4 regions of the Metabacillus mesotrionivorans genome follow, and region 3 is predicted to be linked to each of the others. Evidence: riboswitches for the same ligand, from Rfam matches in the RefSeq annotation. Region 3 holds a riboswitch; each other region holds the start of a gene.

Region 1 (4,212 bases), on a different contig from region 3:
GTTAAAATAATCCATTTTTTCATCATTGTTCTCTCCTATCGTCTTCTGATTTTTTTCGATAAAATGTTTCCTGAGGTCTGCAGTCCCTGAACGAGGACAACAAGAATGGCCACTGTAATGATCATGACAACCGTGTCAAAGCGCTGGTAGCCGTATGTAATGGCAAGGTCTCCAAGCCCGCCTCCGCCGACAGCCCCTGCCATCGCAGATGCACCGACAAGTCCGACTGTCGCAATCGTAAGACTCAAAACAAGTGAGCTTAATGCTTCCGGCACAATAAATTTAAAGATAATCTGGCTTGGCGTTGCCCCCATTGCTTCTGCCGCTTCAATGACTCCCGGGTCAACTTCAAGCAGCGAGTTCTCTATTAATCTGGCAATATAAGGACCTGCGTAGAAGACAAGCGGCACAACAGCTGCAGCTGTTCCGATCGACGTTCCGACAATCAGTCTCGTCAGCGGAACAATCGCCACCATCAAAATGATGAACGGCACAGAGCGGAAGATGTTCACAACTCCATTCAAAATGTTAAATATAATGGCATTTTCCCATAAGTGTCCTTTCCTGGTAATGACCAGCAGCACCCCGAGCGGAAGCCCAATTAACGTTGAGAAAAGTAAAGAAAAACCGGTCATGGCGAGTGTTTCAACTAAAGCATCAATGATTTGCTGAGAATCAACTAGCATGTGCATTCACCTCTTTCACTGTTACGTTCTCCTGGTTCATTACCAGAAGCGCTCTTTTTATTTCACTTTCCGTTCCCTGAAGTTCAACGATTAAGTGTCCAAACGGAATTCCCTGAAGCTCCGTAATGTTGCCGAACAGGACGTTGATATGGAGGTCAAATCTCTTGGCAATCTGCGAAAGGAGCGGCTGCCCTGAGGATTTGCCGACAAAATTAATTTTAAAAATCTGTCCCTGGCTGTTTTCTTCCTTAACAAGCTTCAGGACCGATTCAGGAATAGAATCATTCAGAACAGAGCTGACAAAGTTTGAAGCGGTCTTTGTTTTCGGATTTGAGAAAACGTCAAACACAGAACCTGATTCAATGATTTTTCCTCCCTCAATCACGGCCACTGTATCGCAAACCTCCCGGATGACCGACATTTCATGTGTGATCATGAGAATGGTAATGTTGTATTCCTCGTTGATTTTTTTCAAAAGCTTCAGAATCGAAGCTGTTGTCTGAGGATCAAGCGCTGAGGTAGCTTCATCGCACAATAAAATGGATGGCTGTGTAGCAAGTGCTCTTGCGATTCCGACGCGCTGTTTCTGGCCGCCTGACAACTGATCAGGGTACTGATTCGCTTTGTCCTCAAGTCCTACAAACGAGAGAAGCTCGGCAACCCGCTCCTTAATGACTTTCTGGGGGACATTTGAGAGCAGGAGCGGAATGGCCACATTTGCATAGACCGTTTTTGAGTTCAACAGATTGAAATGCTGAAACACCATGCCGATTTTCCGTTTAACTCCGCGCACATCCTTTTTGGAAAGAGCCGTTAAGTCAAGTCCATCAACAATGATCTGTCCTGCTGTTGGACGCTCGAGCAGGTTCACCGTGCGGATCAGCGTGCTTTTGCCCGCTCCGCTGAATCCGATAACTCCGCATATTTCCCCTTTTTTCACTTCCAGATCAATGCCGTCGAGAGCTTTCACTTCATTGCCGCCGCTGCCGTATACCTTTGTGACGCCTTTAAATTCAATCATCTATGTAACCTCCTTATTTTTAGCAATAAAAAACCCTCTTCTATCCGACAAGAAGAGGGCATGGCATAACGAATCACCGGTTCTCTTCTCATCTCCCAGGCAATTGCCTGCTGGAATTGGCACAGTACTTTTTCAAAAGTCCGCTGCCGAAGCATCATGGGGCCAGTCCCTCCGCTTCTCTGGATAAGAAAATCGTTATTAAATTTTAAAGAAAAATAAAAACCTCTCCCTGAAAGACAGGAAGAGGCTGGATCTGCAAAAAAAGACCGTTCGCTCTTCTCATCTCTCAGGCTGCACGCCTGCTGGAGTTGGCACAGTTCTCATAATGAGTCCGCTGCCGAGGTTTCAAAGGGCCATATCCCTCCACCTCTCGTGATAAGAAGCTATATTTTCGATGTGTCTTACTTTACTCCGGTATTATCTGAAAGTCAACACTTTTTTAAAAAATCAGTTGGACTGTTTAGAAAGTCTGCGGTATTTAAACTGCTGCCACTGAAAACGGATAAAGCAGCCGATGCAAAAACCGAGAATCGCTGCAAAGGCAGCAATGGCAACCATAATAGTCGCCGCATAGGCAAGTACCGTCCAGTCAAGCATGTATCCGGCAAACCCAAGGCTTAGGCAGATCACTGCTATCATCTGATTAAACTGCTGCTGATCAAAATCTTCCTGTATATAGGCTGAAGGCTCTTTTTTCAAAAAGGTGCCGGCAGCTTTCATAATCGGGTTAACTTTAAATAGCAGTCCCATGATTCCGGCCGTAAGAGGCACCAGTAAAAAAACGCCCATGCCGCTGATCCAGAATGCTGCAGCGGATAGCACAATCACCCATTGATTGACTAACACTAGAGGTTTTGGAATGGTTTTCATACTAAAACCCACCTGTCTGATTGGAATATGTGTATTTTACTCCAGTCAGCCTGCTTTGTGAAGAGGATTGCTTTAGGAAGTGATTGACAGCTCTCTTGGCTGCATGGTAAAATCAATAAAACCAACTAAACCAATAAGAATTAAATATAACCTATCAAGAGTGAACGAGAGATCTGGCTCCATGACTTCACAGCAGCCGCCGCATGCCGGAAAGGTGCTCCAACCAGCAAAGCACGATGCTTTGGCCGATAAAGACAAACCCTCTCTTGTCAGCTGAAAGCAGGAGAGGGTTTTTTAGTTCAAAATTGATTGGGAGGAAATGATGATGACGACGAAACATGTGCCTGTCCTTGCAGGAGCTGAAAGCTTTTTTCATAAAGGAAATGAGATCGGAATTCTTCTTTGCCACGGATTTGCCGGTACGCCTCAGAGTGTAGGCGAGCTTGGAAAACTTTTGGCCGCAAAAGGCTATACCGTTTATGCCCCGCGCCTGAAAGGCCACGGAACTACTCCCCTCGATTTTGAAGACTGCTGCTTTACAGACTGGATTCAAAATATCGAAGAAGCCTATAAAAAGCTAAGAAAAGTGTGCCGCAGGATCTTTGTTGCCGGACAGTCCATGGGCGGAATATTAGCGGCTCACCTTGCCTGCAGGCACCAGGAAATTGACGGACTGATTACCATCAATGCAGCACTCAGTGTGCCAGGCTATGAGGTTTTTCAGCACGAGATCGAACCCCGTTTTATTCCAGAAGGAAAACCGGATATCAAAGCGGACGATATTGAAGAAATTACGTATGAAGCCGTTCCGATTAAAGCTGTCCACAACCTGCTGACGCTCATCAAAACAACGAAGCCCGTGCTGTCTGAAATAACCTGTCCGGCCCTGATTTTCAAATCAGAAGAAGACCATGTTGTTCCCGCCTCAAGCTCAGATGTTCTTTTCCATTCCATCTCATCTCCTTTCAAGCAGATGGTGAGCCTGACGAATTCCTATCATGTGGCCTCTATGGATTTTGACAAAGACATCATCGCAGAAAAAACAGCCGCCTATATTGAACTTTGCTGCCGCCGGGAGTATAAATTGTCTGTCTGAATCTGCTAAACTGTAGGCAGGTGATGAACATGTTCTTAAAATCAATCAAACTGCTGAAAGAGAATATCCCCTCTTTTGAAAAATATCCTTTTTCTATCCCGGCCATATCCCATATGGATGAGCTGAGACTGACCAGCCCTGTTACTTTTTTTGTCGGTGAGAACGGCTCGGGCAAATCAACCCTGCTGGAGGCCGTTGCCTATCAGTGCGGCTTCAACACTGCAGGCGGAAGCCACCATCTCTACAAGCCGAGGAGCTCGCAATCTGACCTTGGCGATTATATCCGGCTCGGATGGATGCCTAAAGTAAAGAATGCTTTCTTTCTCAGAGCAGAATCTTTTTTCCAGTTTGCCTCCCATCTTGAAGAGCTCAGTGAAGATCCTTATTCAGGAGATGTCTTCGGTGCATACGGAGGAAAATCGCTTCACGAACAGTCTCACGGTGAGTCGTTCTTGTCCCTGTTCCTGAACCGCTTCGGCAGCAAAGCCATTTATCTGCTTGATGAGCCGGAAGCAGCGCTGTCCCCGTCACGGCAGCTC
Region 2 (4,212 bases), on a different contig from region 3:
TCGATGACAAGCGGCGCCTTTACTTTTTTGGTCACTTCTTTTATGAATGCTTCCATATCCTCAAGTTCATCGCGGTCAGGGTCTGCAAGACAAATATCAATGACATGTGCTCCGTTTTTAACCTGTGCTCTCGCAATTTCAGATGCTTCTTCAAATTTCCCCTCGGCAATCAGGCGCTTGAATTTTCTTGATCCAATGACATTTGTCCGTTCCCCGACAAACAGGGGTCTCATGGAGTCGTCATAAATAAGCGGATCAATACCGGAAACGGTATGTGCCGGATCACGTTCCGGGACGGTGCGCGGATTCAGTTCGCTGACTGCATCTGCGATAGCCGTGATATGTGCGGGTGTGGTTCCGCAGCAGCCGCCGACGATATTGAGCCAGCCCTGTTCTGCAAAACCTTTCACTTTCTGCGCAAGCGAACGCGGTGATTCATGGTATTTTCCTTCCTCATCAGGAAGGCCGGCGTTCGGGTAACAGCTGACTGCTGTATGAGCCATTCCCGACAGCGTCCTGATATGGTCTGTCATAAACTCAGGCCCTGTCGCACAGTTCAGGCCGACAGATAGTGGCTGCATATGTTCAAGGGAAATAAAGAAGGCTTCAATGTCCTGGCCGGCAAGGGTCGTGCCCATCGGTTCAATCGTCCCTGATACCATAAGCGGGATTTCTTTTCCAGTCTTCTCAAAGGCACGCTTAATGCCTAAAAAGCCGGCTTTTACATTCAGCAGGTCCTGGCTCGTTTCAAGAAGAAGCAGATCGGCTCCGCCTGCAAGCAGTCCCAGTGTCTGTTCTTCATAGTTCTCGATCAGTTCTTCAAATGTGGCTCCTCCCGTAACAGAGAGCGTTTTTGTAGTCGGTCCCATTGAGCCTGCTACAAAGCGGGGCCATTCAGGTGTTGAGTATATTTCAGCAGCTCTTTTTGCAATTTCAGCTGCTTTTTTATTCAGTTCGAAAGCAAGGTGCCCAAGATCGTATTCATCCAGAACGATTTTGGTAGCTCCGAACGTATTTGTCTCAATAATATCTGCTTTTGCTTCAAGATAAGCTTCATGGATCGATTGAATGACCTCAGGTGCAGTTATAGTCAAATATTCGTTGCATCCTTCATAGGCTTCTCCGCCGAAGTCATCTGCAGAAAGATTGGCGTCCTGAATCATGGTGCCCATCGCTCCGTCCAGAACGAGGATTTTTTTCTCAAGCTGTTTTTTTATATCAGACATGCGTAATCTTCCTTTCGGTGGCCTCAGACTCTTTTTTATGAATATAGTTCGTTAGTTCCACGGTCAGTTCATAATTCAAAAACGGCGTGATCAAGTAAATTCCGTTGAACAGATTAAATGCAGCATCAATCAGGTTTTTGGCAATGGCCAGACCCTCCTGATACGATTTTTCCTTGTCATCTCCGGCATTGGCCATTTTTTCGCGGATGCTGTCAGACAGGGTAATGCCCGGTATCTCATTATGAATAAATTCGGCATTCCGGCTGCTTGTGAGCGGCATAATGCCGATGTAGATTGGTACGGTTAAGTGTTTTGTTTCTTCATAAACATCAAGCAGCTGTTTTTCGGAATAAATCGGCTGGGAGATAAAATAATCAGCTCCGCAGGCGATTTTTTTCTCAAGCCTTTTGACGGCTTTATCAAGATACTTCACATTCGGGTTGAAAGCGGCGGCAACTGAGAAGTTCGTTTTTTCGCCAAGCGGCTTTCCTGAGTAAGAAAGCCCGTCATTAAACTGCTTAATCAGACTGATCAAATCAAAGGAAGAAAGGTCATAAACAGAAGTTGCCCCCGGGAAATCCCCGATTTTGGACGGATCTCCGGTTATGGCTAGAACATCTGTTAAGCCAAGAGTGTGGAGCCCCATTAAATGTGACTGCAGGCCGATTAAATTCCGGTCACGGCACGTAATATGGATCAGCGAGCGAAGGCCATGGGTCTGCTGAACGATGGACCCCATCGCGGCATTGCTGATTCTTGGTGAAGCAAGGGAATTATCCGCAAGTGTTAAGGCATCGATTCCAGCCTCCTGCAGGGCCTTTGCTCCTTTTAAAAATTTATCAATCCCGAGCTTCTTCGGCGGGTCAAGCTCCACAATGATGGAGCGTTTTTCTTTTACGATATCCTGAAGCGGAGGATACTTTCTCTCGGCAGCGGAGGCAATGGAGATTTCTTCTTTCCTAGCTTTCACCTTCTTTTCAGTCACCGGAGGCAGTCCTTTAAGTGCAGAAGCCATCGCCCTAATATGATCAGGAGTCGTTCCGCAGCAGCCTCCTATTAATCTCGCACCCTGATTTCTAAAAGCAAGTGCACTTTCAGCGAAGTATTTTTCACCGGATCCGTAAACAAGTCTGCCTTCCTCAATGGTCGGGAGGCTGCTGTTCGGATAAACAGACAGGAATGCCTTTTCGGGAAGAGGAACTTCTTCCAGAGATGAGAGCATATGATAAGGCCCAAGCCTGCAGTTCAGCCCGACAACATTCGCCCCGAGTTCCTCAAGCTGAGACAGGCCGTCAGAAAGAGGAGTGCCGTCCTGAAGAACGCCGATTTCATGAAGGGAAATGTTTGTTATAATCGGCAAGTCTGTTTCTTTCCTGGCAATCTCAAGAACCGTCCTCATTTCTTCAAGATCATAATACGTTTCTAGCAGGAGGCCGTCCGGTTCTTCGTTCAGCAGAAGATAGAGCTGCTCTCTGAAATTTCGCCGCAGGTCCTCAAGGGAATAGGAACCTTTTTTAAAAGCCCGGACCCCGCCGATTGTTCCGAGGACATAGGCAGAGGTGCCTTCCGCAGCTTGCTTTGCAATCTGCACAGCCTTGCGGTTAATGGCGCGCACCTCATCTTCAAGCCCGTATCTTGACAGCTTGATATAATTGGCCCCGTACGTATTTGTCTGAATGACATCAGCTCCGGCATTAAGATACGCCTTATGAACATTCAGAATGTCATCCGGTTTTGACAGGTTCAGTTCTTCAAAACACCGGTCCACACCGTGGGAATAAAGCAAGGTGCCCATTGCTCCGTCCCCGATCAGAATTTTTGTCTGCAAATCTGTTAAAAGTGCCAAAGCTATAAACCTCCTAAAATACAGCTGATAATGGGAAAAAGAAAAAAGCCTTCCAAGAAGAAGACTTTTGAGTATGCATGACTTCTTCTTATCGTCCGATGGATGCATCGCTGGAATTAGCACCTTGGATTACGCCAGGTTGCTGAAGCTTCGACGGGCCAGTCCCTCAGCTTCTCTAGATAAGAATCAAAAATATGAAATTGGCTAAATGATATTATATCTAATTTACATGTTTTTTTCGGGAGATTCAAGTGCGAAAAGTAAAAGTTTTCTGAATTGATGAGGAATTCTTGCCCCAGCCCGGATAAAAAAGACCCAGCAGGAAAAACTGCTGAGTCCGAGCATTTATCTGAAATTAATGAACTGAACATCGATCGGCAGATCCGCTCCGCGGACAGCTGCAATCACCTGCTGCAGGTCGTCTTTGCTTTTGCCAGTAACGCGGACCTGATCATCCTGAACCTGCGTTTTCACTTTAAGTCCTGCATTTTTTATGATCGCATTAATTTTTTTCGCATTGTCCTTATCAATTCCCTGGACAAGCTTTGCACGCTGGCGGATGGTGCCGCCTGATGCGCCTTCAATTTTTCCGTAATCAATATTGCGCGTTGCCACATTGCGCTTGATCAGCTTTGAAATGAACACATCCTTCAGCTGATCCATTTTGAATTCATCATCAGAAACTAAAACAAGCTCCTCTTTTTCGAGCGTAATGCTGCTTTTGCTTCCTTTAAAATCATAGCGTGTGCCGATTTCTTTCATCGTCATCGTGATGGCATTTGTTACCTCAGGCATATCCACCTTCGACACAATATCAAACGAACTGTCCTTGGCCATAAGAATCCTCCCAAAAGTTTGTATTATCTTTAGATTATAGTAGAATGTACATGATATAACAACTAACGGCAGTTCAGCTGCAAAGGAAGGAACGAACACATGAATCCCGGAACGTTTATGACGCTTAAAATAGATGAAAAAGTAGATTACGGATATTATTTAACAGATGGAGAAAGCCGAGTACTGCTTCACAAAACGGAAATCACTGAACCGATTGAAGAATTGGACGAGGTTGAGGTGTACCTGATTGTGGACCATGAAGACCGTCTCGCTGCAACAATGAAAAAGCCGACGATATCAGAA
Region 3 (4,212 bases):
AGACTGTAGGACCGCCAAGCGCTTCAATCTCAGCTGAAACGTTCTTGAACTTTTTGAAGTTTTGTTTGAATTGTTCCGCAAGCTCCTGCGCCTTTGCGTTGTAGGCTTCCGTGCTGTCCCATGTCTTCACCGGCTGGAGCACTTCATCAGGCACTCCCGGTACATGAATTGGAATTTGCAGGCCGAAGTTTGCATCGGTTACTGTCTCAACGCTGTCAAGCTCTCCTTCAAGTGCAGACTGAACCATTGCACGCGTATACTTAAGCTTCATACGCTGACCTGTACCGTACTCTCCGCCGGTCCATCCCGTGTTTACAAGGAACACATTGGCACCGTGCTCATCGATTTTGCGTCCGAGCATTTCGGCATAGACTGTAGCCGGAAGCGGAAGGAATGGTGAGCCGAAGCATGTTGAGAACGTAGCCTGCGGTGATGTAATGCCGCGCTCTGTTCCGGCAAGCTTGCTTGTATAGCCGCTAAGGAAATGGTACATTGCCTGTTCTTTCGTCAGTTTGCTGATTGGAGGCAGAACTCCGAATGCATCAGCTGTCAAAAAGACAATTGTATGAGGATGTCCGGCAATGCTCGGCATCACAATATTGTCCATTGCTTCAAGCGGATAAGCTGCTCTTGTATTTTCAGTGAAGAATGTATCATCATAATCTGCCGCTCTTGTATCGTCATCTAGGACCACATTTTCCAAAACAGATCCAAATCGGATCGCATCAAAGATTTGCGGTTCTTTTTCTCTTGTGAGGTTGATGCACTTGGCATAACAGCCTCCCTCGATATTAAAAACACCCGCATTTGACCAGCCGTGCTCGTCATCGCCGATCAATTTGCGTTTCGGGTCTGCAGAAAGCGTTGTCTTTCCTGTTCCTGAAAGTCCGAAGAACAGGGCGACATCTCCTTCCTGACCGACGTTAGCCGAGCAGTGCATCGGCAGAATGCCGCTCTCAGGCAGAAGGTAGTTCATAACAGAAAAAATGGATTTCTTCATTTCGCCGGCATATTCCGTACCGCCGATTAAAATCGTTCTCTTTTCAAAAGAGACAATAATGAATGTTTCGGAATTTGTTCCATCAACAGCAGGGTCTGCTTTGAAATTCGGTGCAGAAACGATTGTAAATGGATTTGTATGCTGAACCAGCTCATCTGGACTTCCAGGCTGGATAAAAAGCTGCTGGGCAAATAAATTGTGCCATGCAAACTCGTTTACAACCTGAATCGGAAGCCGGTATTTCGTATCGGCGCCGGCGAATCCTTTGAAAACAAAGAGCTCATTGCGGTCTTTTAAGTATGAAAGGACTTTTAAGTAAAGCTTTTCAAATGCTGCTTCTGAGAAAGGCTGATTCACAGAACCCCATTCAATTTTGTCTTCTGTGGATTTTTCGTTTACAATGAATTTATCCTTAGGTGAGCGGCCTGTATATGTGCCTGTAGTTGCACGTACGGCTCCCGTTGATGTCAAAACGCCTTCTTTTCGCTCCAGAACCTTTTCAACAAGAACTGGAACCGATAAGTTATGAAATGCATTTTCCCCATTAAGTAACACTTCAAGCTCGTTTGTGATTTCGATTGAATTCATCCCATACCCATCCTTTACCTATATTTCGGATTTTTATCTATAGTTTCATCCTGCTCTTGTTAATTAGTATAACACATTAAAATAAATAGTCTATACTATTTAACTTATTCTACGTGAAAATTCACGAAATGGAACAAATACTGTTTTGTTTTCCCTGAAAATGAGACATATATAATAGAAGTGTTTCGTCCGTATCTTTTTGTGGAAAAGAAGAAATAAGAGTAAAAAAAAGGAACATAAAAACCTTGTCATTTTTTGTTGACACCTGCACGAAAAGTACGCTATCATATGTCCTTGAACGGATTCTCTTATCCCGAGCTGGTGGAGGGACAGGCCCTGTGAAACCCAGCAACCTGCTTTTCCGGAAAAATTCATTTCAGATCAGAATGCCCTGGTGAATTTGAAAAGCAAAGGTGCTAACCTGATGCAAGGCGAAAGCCCTTGATCGATAAGAGCGAAAGGCTGCGAATTCAGTAAATAACCTTTCCTCGCGGGAAAGGATTTTTTATTTTATATGATATTTTGCCTGAATGTACTCGTGGATTCTCCTAAAACATGCCAACTGAAATATTTTGCCTAATGGTCAAAATATGAAAGGGAATGAGTTCCGTATCATCTACCTTTTGAGGAGGAAAACTTTAATGACTAAACAACGTCGTCTGTTTACTTCAGAGTCAGTAACTGAAGGTCATCCTGATAAAATCTGCGACCAGATCTCTGATTCGATTCTCGATGCAATTCTTGAAAAAGATGCAAATGCCCGTGTAGCGTGCGAAACATCTGTAACAACAGGTCTTGTGCTTGTTGCCGGTGAAATCACAACTTCTACTTATGTAGACATTCCTAAAATTGTCCGTGAGACAGTTAAGGAAATTGGCTACACTCGTGCAAAATACGGTTTCGATGCTGAAACTTGTGCAGTACTTACTTCCATCGACGAGCAGTCAGCTGACATCGCCATGGGTGTTGACCAGGCGCTTGAAGCCCGCGAAGGAAAAATGACTGACGAGCAAATCGATGCAATTGGTGCAGGTGACCAGGGTCTTATGTTCGGATATGCGAACAATGAAACAAAAGAGCTTATGCCTCTTCCGATTTCACTGGCTCACAAGCTTTCCCGACGCCTGACTGAAGTGCGTAAAGAAGATATCCTTCCTTACCTTCGTCCGGATGGAAAAACTCAGGTAACGGTTGAATACGATGAAAATGACAAGCCTGTGCGCATTGACACAATTGTTATTTCAACTCAGCATCATCCTGAGATCTCACTTGAGCAAATTCAGCGCAATGTAAAAGAGCATGTCATCAACCCGGTTGTTCCAAAGGAATTAATCGACGCAGATACAAAATATTTCATCAACCCGACTGGACGCTTTGTTATCGGCGGACCTCAAGGCGATGCTGGTCTGACTGGCCGCAAGATCATTGTTGACACTTACGGAGGCTATGCTCGTCACGGCGGCGGCGCATTCTCCGGTAAAGATCCTACAAAAGTTGACCGCTCAGCAGCATATGCAGCGCGCTACGTTGCTAAAAACATTGTAGCTGCAGGTCTTGCTGACAAGTGTGAAGTTCAGCTTGCATACGCAATCGGCGTTGCACAGCCGGTTTCTATTGCAATTGACACATTTGAAACAGGTAAAGTAAAAGAAGATGTGCTGGTAGACGTTGTCCGCGAAAACTTCGACCTTCGTCCTGCAGGCATCATCAATATGCTGAACCTTCGCCGTCCAATTTACAAACAAACGGCTGCTTATGGTCACTTCGGCCGTAACGATCTTGATCTTCCATGGGAAAGAACGGACAAAGCAGAGGCTCTTAAAGAGCAAGCGTTAAACCGATAAGATATCAAAAGATGAAACTTGCCTTTAGGCGGGTTTCATCTTTTTTTTGAGCTCATTTTTAGAAACATGAGGCCAAAATTCTTTTTTTTTGTAAAAATATGCAACTTTCCGGCAGGTTCTGTCGTTTCACAGGCAGACAAGAAGCTGGAGGGAAAAAAATGTGCGGTTTTGCAGGTGTTATTGATTACAGTCAAACAAAGAAAACGGAGTACAGGGAGCTTATAAAGAATGCGGGCAGGATGATACAGCACAGGGGTCCGGATGACAGCGGGATGTTTGAGGATGAGCACGTAATTCTTGCATTCAGAAGACTCAGCATCATTGACGTCGAGGGCGGCCATCAGCCCATGCCCTTTCAAAACGGCCGCTATCACATTGTGTTTAATGGAGAGATTTATAATTATGTGGAGCTTAGAAAACACTTGCTTTCAAAAGGAGCTTCCTTAAAAACGGAAACAGATACAGAAGTGATTGTTGCGCTGTATCACTTTTACGGAGCGGAAGTCGTCGATTATTTAAGGGGGATGTTTTCCTTTTTAATTTGGGACAGATTAGACAGGCGCCTTTTTGGAGCAAGAGACCATTTTGGAATTAAACCGCTCTACTATATTGAAGACGGACATACGGTCATTTTTGCTTCAGAGATGAAAAGTATAAAAGAATATTGTACAGACCCTGTAATTGACGTCCAATCACTGCAGCATTATCTTTCATTTCAGTATGTTCCAGATCCCCGCACCATACAGGAGCATATTCAAAAGGTGCCGCCCGGATCTGTCT
Region 4 (4,212 bases), on a different contig from region 3:
AAGGCAAAAAAAGAAACGGAGGCATTTGCCATCCGTTTCTTTTATGCATCTTTGAATGTAACCTTCGTTACCTTTTTCGTCTTTTCACTGTATTCCACAAACACAAAGATCTCAAACGTTTTGCCCCGCTCCTTTAACACAAGCTTGAACGTTTCTGTTGAGATGGCGCCTTTTGTCTTTTTTCCGACATGAAGATAATCGGTGATCTGTGCACCAGGGTATTTTTCCATCGTTTTCTTCATAGCTACTCTTCCGTACTCTTCGTAAGACTGAACGCGATCTTCAGCCGCGGCTTGAGTCTGTCCCTGAACAAGAACAGCCGAAAAACACATAAGCAGAAGAATCAGGATCCGGTTCATGTGCAGCACCCGCTTTCTTTTTCTCATAGGGTCTGCAGAGGACTGAACTTTATGCAGTCATCTCTTTTACCATAAAGACCTGCTCTGCTTTTACGATGAATCCCTCGTCTTCAAGAATGCCGCAGACAGAATGAGATCTCCTGAAATTCACAGCTGTCCTGCTGACGTCAGCTTTATTTGAAAACGCAAACGCTTCGTGCAGCAAGGATTTAAGGACGCCTTCTTTGTTTTCATGCTCAGGATGAGCTTCGCACTGAAACAGGAGAATCCCGGAAAGCTTTCCTTCTTCGTCGTATTTGCGTTTTGAAAGGGCATAGCCAATCGTTTTTCCGTTTTCAACCGCAAGCAGCGCTTCACCGTCACGAATGTTCTGCCACTGCACCTGCCATGGAATCAGTTTGCTGCAAAAAGAGTGCTCCGCTAAATCATGCGGCTTTTTCCAGTGAATATCATGCGGTCCATGGGGCAAATCGAGTGTCAGTGGAGCCGAATAACCAAGGTGAATAAGCTGATCTGCTGTCTGATATCCCATTTTCTCATACAGACTGATCGCCCGTTCATTATGCGAAAGTGCTTCAAGTGTGGCTGTGTGGACTCCTTCTTTTTCATAGATGGACAGGACTTCTTCCATCATCCTTTTCCCGACGCCTTTGCTTCGGTATGCAGGGGCAACTCCGGTGCCGCCGTTCCAGGAGACGGTTTTCCCGTCAATGGACCTGATGCCGTTTAAGATCAGCCCCACGGGTTCTGTGCCGTCAAAAGCCACAATTGACAGCGCAGGAGAAAGATTCTCAAATACAAGTCTGTTCAGAAATGCTTCAAGTGTGAGAGTCATATCAAAATCATAGCCTTCAAACCCCTTGTTCCACGCAATCAGTGCATCATGGAGTGTACATTCGGACAGCCGCTTACATGTGATCATTCTCTCTCCCCTTTTCTTACGTACATAAACACCATTTCTTCAAGTGTCTTCATCTGTTCCCGGAACGGATAATCGTTTCCGATGACAGAATAATGAAGGCAGGTGCCGTCAATTGTTCCCCATACCAATGACGAGATAATAGCGGGGTCCGCATTCGGCCGGAATTCCAACTGATCAATTCCTTCCTGCAAAATCTCTATCAGCAGCGTCCGGTAAACCTCTTCATACCGTGCGGTCATCACCCGTTTCAGCTCTTCATCCCGTCCTGAATGAATCCAAAATTCAAGGTGAACGCCAATCATCCGCTGCCAGTCCGGTGAAAGCTTGATCTCCAGATAGTTTTCGAAGAACTGTCTGAGCTTTTCTTCGGCCGTTTCCTTTTTACGGAAACGTTCTTTTAACCCTGCTATATTCTCTTCTGTCTTCCTTTGCATCAGCTGCAGATAAATGTCTTCCTTGCTTTTGAAATAGTTATAGATGGCTCCTTTGCTCAATCCGGATTCTGCTACAATGTCATCGATGGTGGCCAGCTGAAATCCTTTTTCTCCGAAAGCTTTCAGAGAGCTGTCCAGAATATGCCGCTTCTTTTTCTCCTTATATTCCTCTGATACAATTGGAGCCACATGTAGCCCGCCCTTCCTTTTTATAAAACCGACTATATAGTCCATATTATTCCATACACAGTGAAAAATTCAAACAATTTTGATTATAAATCGAGTAAAAACTGCCATTGGTCTCCATTGGTTGTGCATCACATAAATTCACTGGAAAGAAGAGGAAATAATGATATGATAAATTTATACGCCCTGCCGGAAGGAATGCATCAACAAACTGTTACTCCTTGAGGGAATAAATAGTAACTTTTTGAGGTGGAAAATGATCATAGAGACTTTGGAGTCTTTGAAAGCGAATCTAGATGGAGATGGTAGAATTCGAATTCATTTGAGAGATGGTACGGTAGCAGAAAAGAAATGTTTGTTCTTTAACCCCGCATCATTACAAGAAATGAATGAGTTTAACTTTGTTTTACCGGATGACTATAAGACGTTTTTAACCTTACATAATGGGGTAAGAATTTTCACTGATGATTGGGGGAGCGGCGTTTTTGTCCACAGTTTAAAGGAAACAATACAAGAAACTCTCTCTATTTCTCATCTAATTCCTCAAAAATATTATTGTGTAATGAGATACGCAGATGTTGGATATTTTTTAATAGACGAAGAAAAAGTTGAAATAGGGGAAAAAGATTATTTATTTTTTGAGGACATTGATAATAGCAATCCTCCACAAAACCTTAAAATGACCTTTGAAGAGTTTATAGAAAAACTAATTGAATTTGAAGGTGAATTATTCTGGTTAGTTAAATAAATAGATAAAGGGCCGATACGAAATTGTATTGGCCCTTTTTCTAATTCTGCTTCTGCTTTTAAACACTATATTTACTTTGGGAAATTAACAAAAAACTAAAATAATTTAGAATATAATTCGAGTAAAAACTGCCATTTGACTTTTGCACCGCAACCCCTTAATGTAGTAAAGGTATTTTTTAAAACACACATATTATCTTCTTATTAAGAGAGGCAGAGGGACTGGCCCTGTGATGCCTCGGCAGCGGACTCGCATCCATGAGTGCTGTGCCAATTCCAGCAAGCCATGCGCTTGAAAAATGAGAAGAGCTTATTTCCATTCCGGATATAGGATCTCTTCTTGTTATCAAGAAGAGATCTTTTTTTATGCAGTTTTTATCTGCAGAGAGCGGAACACTATGAATATGAAGAATTGAAAGGTGGTTATTATGGACACAAAAGCTAACGGCTGGGCACTTTTTCCCCTCGTTATTTTCATCGGACTGTTTGTGGGATCGGGCATCATCACAGGAGATTTCTATAAAATGCCGATCCTTGTGGCAATCCTTGTTGCCGCAGCGGCAGCCCTGATCATGAACCGAAAAGAAAGCTTTACATCAAAAGTGGAGAGTTTCTCAAAAGGAGCGGGACACCCTGACTTAATGATCATGGTCTTTATCTTTATTCTTGCGGGTGCTTTTTCGGAAGTGGCAAAAGGAATGGGAGCTGTTGAGTCGACAGTTAACCTGGCACTGTCCTTCCTGCCTCAGAGCCTGCTGATTGCAGGACTGTTCATCATCGGCGCGTTTATCTCGCTTGCGATGGGTACCTCTACAGGAACGATTGCGGCTCTTGCTCCGATTGGAGTCGGAATAAGTACAGAGGCAGACATTTCAGTTGCTCTTGCAATGGGTGCCATTATTGGCGGTGCCATGTTTGGGGATAACTTATCGTTTATCTCGGATACAACCATTGCAGCTGTAAGAACACAGCAAACAGAAATGCGGGACAAATTCAAAGCAAATTTCTTTATCGTGCTTCCCGCAGCCATTATTACGTGCATTGTGCTCGTCGTCATCACACTTGGCGGACAGGCACCCGTTACACCTGAAGCGTACAGCTGGGTAAAAATGCTTCCATACATCGGGGTTCTTGCAGCAGCCCTGCTTGGAGTAAATGTCATTGCTGTGTTAGCAGGAGGCATTATCCTCGGCGGAGTTATTGGAATGGCCGACGGAAGCTACACATTAACAGCATTCCTTCAGAAAATAACAGACGGCATCATGGGAATGGCTGAGCTTGTCATTCTTTCGCTCCTGATTGGCGGTATGGTGGAGCTGATCAAGCGCAATGGCGGCATTCACTTCATTCTTGAAACCATGACAAAGCGCATTTCTTCTAAAAGAGGGGCAGAATTTGCCATCGCCGGCCTTGTCAGCTCAACGAACCTTGCAACGGCAAACAACACAATCTCAATTATTGCAACTGGCCCTCTTGCCAAAGATATGGCAGACAAGTATGAAATTGATAAACGAAAATCAGCAAGTCTTCTCGATATCTTTTCATGCAGCATCCAGGGACTGAT

Evidence for each region. Region 3 has a riboswitch for S-adenosylmethionine ahead of metK (methionine adenosyltransferase). Riboswitches for the same ligand answer to the same signal wherever they lie in the genome.
Region 1: linked by a shared signal. The riboswitch ahead of ACTSEZ_RS11340 (alpha/beta hydrolase) and the one ahead of metK (methionine adenosyltransferase) in region 3 are both predicted to bind S-adenosylmethionine.
Region 2: linked by a shared signal. The riboswitch ahead of ACTSEZ_RS00360 (bifunctional homocysteine S-methyltransferase/methylenetetrahydrofolate reductase) and the one ahead of metK (methionine adenosyltransferase) in region 3 are both predicted to bind S-adenosylmethionine.
Region 4: linked by a shared signal. The riboswitch ahead of ACTSEZ_RS19385 (Na+/H+ antiporter NhaC family protein) and the one ahead of metK (methionine adenosyltransferase) in region 3 are both predicted to bind S-adenosylmethionine.

Annotation. Positions count from the first base shown of each region.
Region 1 is NZ_JBQMFF010000003.1:274,306-278,517, forward strand. Features, by position in the region: gene ACTSEZ_RS11320 (MetQ/NlpA family ABC transporter substrate-binding protein) at 1-23, opposite strand, end outside; gene ACTSEZ_RS11325 (methionine ABC transporter permease) at 36-686, opposite strand; gene ACTSEZ_RS11330 (methionine ABC transporter ATP-binding protein) at 676-1,707, opposite strand; SAM riboswitch class I at 1,793-1,897, opposite strand; SAM riboswitch class I at 1,984-2,089, opposite strand; gene ACTSEZ_RS11335 (DUF4395 domain-containing protein) at 2,155-2,577, opposite strand; SAM riboswitch class I at 2,726-2,832, shown strand; gene ACTSEZ_RS11340 (alpha/beta hydrolase) at 2,903-3,673, shown strand; gene ACTSEZ_RS11345 (AAA family ATPase) at 3,703-4,212, shown strand, end outside.
Region 2 is NZ_JBQMFF010000001.1:91,128-95,339, forward strand. Features, by position in the region: gene metH (methionine synthase) at 1-1,226, opposite strand, end outside; gene ACTSEZ_RS00360 (bifunctional homocysteine S-methyltransferase/methylenetetrahydrofolate reductase) at 1,219-3,072, opposite strand; SAM riboswitch class I at 3,158-3,258, opposite strand; gene ACTSEZ_RS00365 (YajQ family cyclic di-GMP-binding protein) at 3,418-3,909, opposite strand; gene ACTSEZ_RS00370 (CvfB family protein) at 4,009-4,212, shown strand, end outside.
Region 3 is NZ_JBQMFF010000004.1:63,787-67,998, forward strand. Features, by position in the region: gene pckA (phosphoenolpyruvate carboxykinase (ATP)) at 1-1,588, opposite strand, end outside; SAM riboswitch class I at 1,894-2,043, shown strand; gene metK (methionine adenosyltransferase) at 2,230-3,432, shown strand; gene asnB (asparagine synthase (glutamine-hydrolyzing)) at 3,591-4,212, shown strand, end outside.
Region 4 is NZ_JBQMFF010000011.1:28,396-32,607, forward strand. Features, by position in the region: gene ACTSEZ_RS19365 (DUF3889 domain-containing protein) at 42-359, opposite strand; gene ACTSEZ_RS19370 (GNAT family N-acetyltransferase) at 409-1,281, opposite strand; gene ACTSEZ_RS19375 (TetR/AcrR family transcriptional regulator) at 1,278-1,904, opposite strand; gene ACTSEZ_RS19380 (SMI1/KNR4 family protein) at 2,158-2,649, shown strand; SAM riboswitch class I at 2,847-2,954, shown strand; gene ACTSEZ_RS19385 (Na+/H+ antiporter NhaC family protein) at 3,074-4,212, shown strand, end outside.